3 regions of the Pseudomonas sp. TE6283 genome follow, and region 2 is predicted to be linked to each of the others. Evidence: riboswitches for the same ligand, from Rfam matches in the RefSeq annotation. Region 2 holds a riboswitch; each other region holds the start of a gene.
What was found. A riboswitch is a leader RNA that binds a small molecule or an ion and turns the genes downstream of it on or off. The one in region 2 is predicted to bind cobalamin.
Positions count from the first base shown of each region.

Region 1 (2,257 bases), 340 kb from region 2:
TGACCCCGGGCAGGGCGTTGGCGGCGTCCTGGAAGTTGCGCGCGCCGATGCGTTCCATGGTCTTGCGGTCGGCGACGCTGACCGAGGCGGGGTTTTCGCGGGCGCTGAGGTTCAGTCGCGAGCCGCTTTCGATCGGGCGATCGAGGTCGAGCGTGGTGGCTTCTTTGGGTTGGTCGGCGGTGGCCGTGACGTTGCTGGCGGGCAGGGTCAGGGTGTCATCCTGCGCCCAGGCGCAGGTTGCGCTGCCTACGAGCAGCGCCAAAGTGGTCATGCGGAACATGCAAGGCTTCCTGGCTGAAATCGGTGGGCGCACGCCCGCTGCCGATCAGGCAGTACTTGGGCGTGGCGATGTCAGAACGCGAGAAGCGAAGCGGGGGAGGCGCGCGGATTGACCAGGGGCCAGCGCTGCTTGGGCAGGGGCGGCGCGGGTTGTCTGGGTAAGGGTTTGCTCGACTCCCCGGCGAGCAGGGCCAGCAGGCCGAAGAACACCGCCAGCAGGGTGGCGCTGAACAGGCTGGCGATCACGCAGTCGCCGCCGGCAGGCAGCACCGGGTCGGTGATGTCCTGGTCGCCCTTGAACACGCCGCTGCTGTCGGCCGCGCACCAGGCGGCGTCATCCAGGCCGGCCAGGCGCAAGCCTGCCATCTGTCCATGGCCCAGGGCGCACAGCAACGAGCCGAACAGGATGCTGAAATACAGCACCCAGGCGACTTGCGATCGTGTGTGGCGGGCCAGCTTCATCGGCAAAGCTCGAAGGGAATGGGGTGGGCGAGCGGATTCTACAACTTTTGACACATCTGCCTAGAGCGTTCTGGCGATAAAAAGCATTCGAAACGATTCGCCTGCCTGGCTTGACGCCTCTGGGCCCCAGGTGTTCAGATGCCGACCGATTTCAGGTGTCCCATGCCGCCGCGCATGGGGTGAAACGGGAAACCGGTACGAGTCCGGTGCTGCCCCCGCAACGGTATGCAAGTGATGCCTCCAACAGACCACTGTGGCCAATGCGCCATGGGAAGGTGAGGGCGTCTAGTCTTGCGAGCCCGGAGACCGGCCTGGAATGTGGTAGGCAAACTCCTGCGGTGGGCGGGCATGGGCCGGTATTGGCGTGTGCGCGATCCGTGCTCCTGCGTGCTTCTGCGAAAGTCACTTTCGAGAAGAGCATGATTGCTGTGATTCACTCACGACGTTTCTCCCCCAAGGCCCGGACCCTGCTTCTGGGATGCCTGGCCAGCCCCCTGGCACTGGCCGAAAACGCCCCCCTGGTCCTCGACCAGCAGATCGTCGCCGCGCCGTCGGTGGAGTCGACCACCGTCGCCGCCATGGCCCAGTACGGCAGCAAGGTCGAGATCGTCAGCCGTGAGCAGATCGAGCGCGCCGGCCCCGGCGCCGACATCACCCGGGTGATGCAGATGTTCATCCCCGGCTTCTACGTCGCGCCGAAGAATGGCCCGTTCGACTACGGCACCTACTCGCTGCTCGGCGGGCGTAACGACGACACCCTGATCCTGCTCGACGGCGTGCGCCTGAACAACCGCCTGTACGGCGGCCTGTACCTGGACACCCTGCCGGCCAACGCGGTGGAGCGCATCGAGGTGCTCAAAGGCGGCCAGAGCCTGTTATTCGGTACCCAGGCGGTGGCAGGGGTGATCAATATCGTCACCCGCAGCCCGCAGAACCGCGAGGCTTCGGGTGAGGTCAACCTGGGCCTGGACAGCTTCGCTGGCAGCAGCAAGGACGCCCGCGTCGAGCGGATCTTCAGTAACGGCTTCGGCGACCTGGGCCTGCTGGCCTATGTCAGCCACAACGTCTCCGACGGCTACCAGCCGTTTCGCAACCGCGACTACAGCGGCAACGTCAGCGACAAGAAACGCGGCTACGAGGTGACCACCTTCGGCGGCAAGGCGGTCCAGGCCTTCGGCGACGATGCGCGGCTGGAACTGTTCTACCAGTACACCGACGCCAACCTTGATTTCGCCCGGCCAGTGAACAACTACAAGACCACCAACGACCGCGTGCAGCAGATCGCCACGGCGACCTTCGAGCAGCGCCTCGACGAGCGCCTGAGCTACTTCATCAAGGGCCACGTCAACGATTGGGACACCCGCTACACACGGATCAACAACCGTGACGATGGCAGCCGCAACGTGGTCAACCACAACGACTACTGGGGCTTCACCGACTGGGGCGTGCAGGCCGAGGGCAAGGCCGAACTCGACGGCGGCCATGTGCTGGTGTTCGGTTCCGACAACCAGTGGTT
Region 1 is NZ_JBSSDH010000001.1:129,415-131,671, reverse strand. It holds gene ACVWZ5_RS00590 (TonB-dependent receptor) at 1-280, opposite strand, end outside; gene ACVWZ5_RS00585 (DUF2946 family protein) at 352-741, opposite strand; cobalamin riboswitch at 878-1,070, shown strand; gene ACVWZ5_RS00580 (TonB-dependent receptor plug domain-containing protein) at 1,161-2,257, shown strand, end outside.
Region 1: another riboswitch for cobalamin. It lies ahead of ACVWZ5_RS00580 (TonB-dependent receptor plug domain-containing protein); the one in region 2 lies ahead of ACVWZ5_RS02350 (TonB-dependent receptor).

Region 2 (2,257 bases):
TGTACTCGGCGCCGACCACGGTCTTGCTGTCCAGGCCGAACAGGCCATGGTCGAAGGTGAAGCTCTGGCGATCGCCGAGTTGCTCCTGGTTATGGCGAATCTCGAGGAAGCTGCCGCGCTGGATCACGCCGTTGGCGGCGTCCCAGGTGTAGGACTCGGCATTGCGCCACTGGCGGCGGCTCTTGATGTAGTACAGCTGGTTGCTGGCACTGACGCGGTCGCTGAGGGTCCAGTCGGTGGTCAGGCGCGTCCACTCGTCGTGGTAGCGCTGCTCGTCGTTGCTGACGTTGTAGTTCTTGCGGCGCACGCTGCTGCGCAGGTGCCCGTCGATCAGCGGGGTGCCGTAGTAGTTGGCCGGTTGCGCATCGCCACGTTCGTGGGCGAGGGTAAAACTCAGGTCGTCGCTGGCATCGAAGCGCAGGGCGGCGCTCAGGGCCAGGCTGCGCGAGTCGGTGCGGTCGACCCAGCCGTTGCCAGCCTGCTGGTTGAGGGTCACGCGGTAGCTCAGGCGCTCGCTCAGGCTGCCGCCGCTGTCCAGGCCCAGCTGCTGGCGGTCCCAGGAGCCGTAGCCCAGACGCAGGTGGTTGCGGATCTCGCCAGCGAACGGCTGCTTCGGTACCACGTTGACCACCGCGCCGGTGGCGCCTTCGCCGTACAGCACCGAGGCGGGGCCGCGGATCACGTCGATGCGCTCGACCATCCACGGATCGACCGGGAAGGTCAGGGTGCCGGCACCGGCGTACAGGCGTGAGCCGTCGAACAGGGTCATCACCGAACTCTGCCCGGTGAAGCCGCGGGCCGACAGGCCGGTGCCGCCGTCGCCCGGCGTGCCGATGAAGGTAAGGCCCGGCGAGCGGGTCACGGCGTCCTGCACGGTGAGGTTGTTGCGCTGCTGGATCTGCGCCTCGGTCAGGCTGCTGGTGCTGGCCGGGGTGTCCAGGGCGCTGAGGTTCAGGCGTGAACCGGTCGGGGTCGGGGTGGCCAGGTCGATGGCCTGTGGCTCGCGGGTGTCGGTGATTGCCGTGGAGGGCAGGGTGAAGGGCGTTACTTCATGATCGTCGGCCAGCGCCGGCAGGGACACGGCCAGGCAGGCCGCCAGGGTGTGAAGCTTGTTGAATCGGGACATGTCGTTCCACTGCTGCAGGAAGGAATGGATCCCGGTGGAAAACACGCAACGGTCAAGCGCACGCAGGCGCGCACGCGGATACCGGCCTGCGCCCGCCCACCGCGGGTTGCCAAGTAGCGCCTCAGGCCGGTCTCCGGGCTTGCGAGGGGCATGAAGCCTTCACCTTCCCATGCGTGCGCACAGTGGTCTGTCGAAGGATTCACTCGCTTACCGTTGCGGGGGCAGCGCCGGACTTGTCGTGACAACGACGCACCGGCTTCCCGTTTCACCCTGCGCACGGCGGCGCAGGACACCTGAAACTGGCGCGCATCTGACCATTGAACGGGCAGTGAGTCAATCGTTCGAGTGGGTGGGGAAACTGTGACGGACAGGGCGGTTTAGAGCGGTTTGCCAAATTTTTTCGAACTTTTGCCAAGCCCTTTGTCTCGAACCGGTCGTTCGCCATTCATTCACGTCATGGAGACTTTTGCGAATGTCTACCCGTAACCTGCTGCGCCACGCCTGCCTGCTTGCCCTGCTCGGTGCCCCTCTGGCTGCCACGGCGGCACCGAGTACCGACCCGCTGTTCACCCTCGGCTTGCTGGGGTCCTACGACAAGTTCAAGTTCGAGGGAGGAAGCGAATCGGACAAGGAACACATGGGCCAGGGCGGTGTGTTCGCCACGTTCGGCAACAAGATGACCGCCGAATCCGGGTTCATCTACCAGATCGGTGCCGAGGCCAAGTATGGCAAGAAGAACGACAACAAGCTCAAGGAAGCCCAGGCCGATCTCGACCTGGGCTGGCGCGCCGCACTGGATGCGCGCAACTTCGTCGACCTGACGGTGGGCGGCGGTTACAGCTGGACCCGCTTCGAGCCCGAGATCAACGATCTTGATACACGGCTGACCTACAAGTCGCCGTTCGCCAAGGCAGCGCTGGGCTACAACCACCAGTTCGACGCGTCGACCCTGCGCGTGGAGGTGGGCGCGCGCCACACCATTGATGGCCGCGCACGGCTCAAAGTCGATGATTTCGGCAGCGACAGCGTCGACATGAAGGACCGCACCAATCCGTATGCGGAGATCACGCTGCTGATGAACCAGCAGGGCGGCATGCCGGTGCAGGTGGGGGCGTACTACACCCGTACCGA
Region 2 is NZ_JBSSDH010000001.1:470,040-472,296, reverse strand. It holds gene ACVWZ5_RS02350 (TonB-dependent receptor) at 1-1,126, opposite strand, end outside; cobalamin riboswitch at 1,234-1,438, opposite strand; gene ACVWZ5_RS02345 (outer membrane beta-barrel protein) at 1,599-2,257, shown strand, end outside.

Region 3 (2,257 bases), on a different contig from region 2:
GCATCCAGGTCATTCAACTCGCTGGCCTGGACCAGACCAAGGTGACGGCTGGGCAGTTCGATGCCGCGCTCGCGGGACAACCCGCCGTACCAACGCAGGCCTTCGGTCAGACTGCCTTCGAGCAGTTGCGCATGACGCAGGCTGCCGACCCGGTTGGCCAGCACCCCGGCGAACGGCAGGTCGGGCTGGTAGCGCGCCAGGCCTAGAGCCAAGGCACCAAAGGTCTGGGCCATGGCCGTGCCGTCGATCACCGCCAATACCGGCACGCCGAAGTGGCGCGCCAGGTCGGCGCTCGACGGGGTACCATCGAACAGGCCCATCACGCCCTCGATCAGGATCAGGTCGGCCTCGCCCGCCGCGTCCCACAACAGGCGGCGACTTTCCTCGGCGCCGATCATCCACAGGTCGAGCTGGTAGACCGGCGCACCGCTGGCGCGCTCGAGGATCATTGGATCGAGAAAGTCAGGCCCGCACTTGAACACCCGCACCGTGCGCCCGAGGTTGCGGTGCAGACGGGCCAGGGCGGCGGTGACCGTGGTCTTGCCCTGGCCCGAGGCCGGGGCTGCGATCAGCACGGCGGGACACTGGCGCGACTCACTCACAGTTCGACGCCCTTCTGCGCGCGGATACCGGCCTGGAAGGCGTGCTTGAGCATGCCCATCTCGGTGACGGTATCGGCCAGTTCGATCATTTCCGGTTTTGCCGCTCGCCCAGTGACGATCACATGCTGCATCGGCGGACGCGCCTGGATATCCGAAAGCACCTGGTCGAGGTCCAGGTAGCCGTGCTTGAGGGCGATGTCCAGCTCATCGAGCACGACGAACTGGACCGACGGGTCCTGCAGCAACTGCCGCGACACCGCCCAGGCGGCTTCGGCGGCGGCGATGTCGCGCTGGCGGTCCTGGGTTTCCCAGGTGAAGCCCTCGCCCATCACGTGGTAGCGCACCTGCTCGGGGAATCGGCGGAAAAACAGCTCCTCGCCGGTGCTGTTGCGGCCTTTGATGAACTGCACCACGCCGCACTGCATGCCATGGCCCAGGGCGCGGGCAAGCATGCCGAAGGCCGAGCTGCTCTTGCCCTTGCCGTTGCCGGTCAGCACCAGCAGCAGGCCGCATTCGTTGGGGGAGTTGGCGATGCGCTCGTCGATGATCGCCTTCTTGCGCTGCATGCGCGCCAGGTGACGTTCGTCGCGTTCGGTGGATTCGCTCATCAGGGGTCTCCGCAGGCTGTCGCGGCGGCGGCGACAGGTAAAAGGCAGGCAGACGAGGAGCGCGCAGGAGGCATGGCAACAGCCACATCGCACCGCGCATCACCCTCCGTGATGCCGTTTGGCAGTGACAGGCCGGTCTCCGGGCTCATGAGCGGGCGCAGGCCCTGGCCACGCGCCTTCCCGGACATGGACATCCAGTGGCCTTGCGTAGCCGTCGACTCATCTACCGTTGCGGGGGCAGCGCCGGACTCGCGCCTGCTGGCGCCCACCGGCTTCCCAGTTTCACCCTGCCGAACCGCGGTTCGCAGGGCACCTGAAGCACGCCGCGAAGGTTAGAGGGTTGCACCGGGAGCGTCAATCGAGCGTGGGCCGATCTGGCCTGGATCAATGGCCGATTCGCCAGCTTGTGCCACACTCAAAGCAGTGATATCACATAGCCACTATTTCGGCTGACCTCGATCACAATGACAAGGAGAGCGCAGCATGCAAGGCCTGATGATCAACAACCCGCGCCTGGAGTTCCTGCGCCCGGCCCTCGAACGCTGGGTCGACTGCATCGACCGCTTCAACCAGTTGCAGGGCGACAACGAAGCGCCCTACTGGCACGGCACAGCCAGCAACGTCGGCCTGCTCGCCGCTGCCGCCTGGCAGGGTGAATTGGTGGCGCTGGAACGGCACATGAGCAAGAAACAGCGCGACGAGGGCGAGCGCGACGGGCGCTGCGACCTGTCGATCAGCAGCGCCGAGGAGTCGCTGTACCTTCACGCCGGCCAGCGCTGGCCGCGCATCGCTCGCCTCGACCTGACAGCGGCCCTGCAGGAAACCGCCGCCCTGGCCAAGCCGATCGCCTATGGCAGCCAGCTCAAGGCCGGGGCGCTGTTCGTCACACCGTGGAAGGCCGGCCAGCACGCCAGCCCCGAGGAACTGCAGGACCTGGTGGACGACCTGCAGAAGCACACGGCCTGTGCGCTTGCCTGGTACTTCCCGTATGCCTACCGCAAGCTGCACAACGAACTTGGGCAGTACTATCCCGGGGTGGCATTGCTG
Region 3 is NZ_JBSSDH010000005.1:47,067-49,323, reverse strand. It holds gene ACVWZ5_RS09040 (cobyrinate a,c-diamide synthase) at 1-602, opposite strand, end outside; gene cobO (cob(I)yrinic acid a,c-diamide adenosyltransferase) at 599-1,210, opposite strand; cobalamin riboswitch at 1,324-1,542, opposite strand; gene ACVWZ5_RS09030 (hypothetical protein) at 1,694-2,257, shown strand, end outside.
Region 3: another riboswitch for cobalamin. It lies ahead of cobO (cob(I)yrinic acid a,c-diamide adenosyltransferase); the one in region 2 lies ahead of ACVWZ5_RS02350 (TonB-dependent receptor).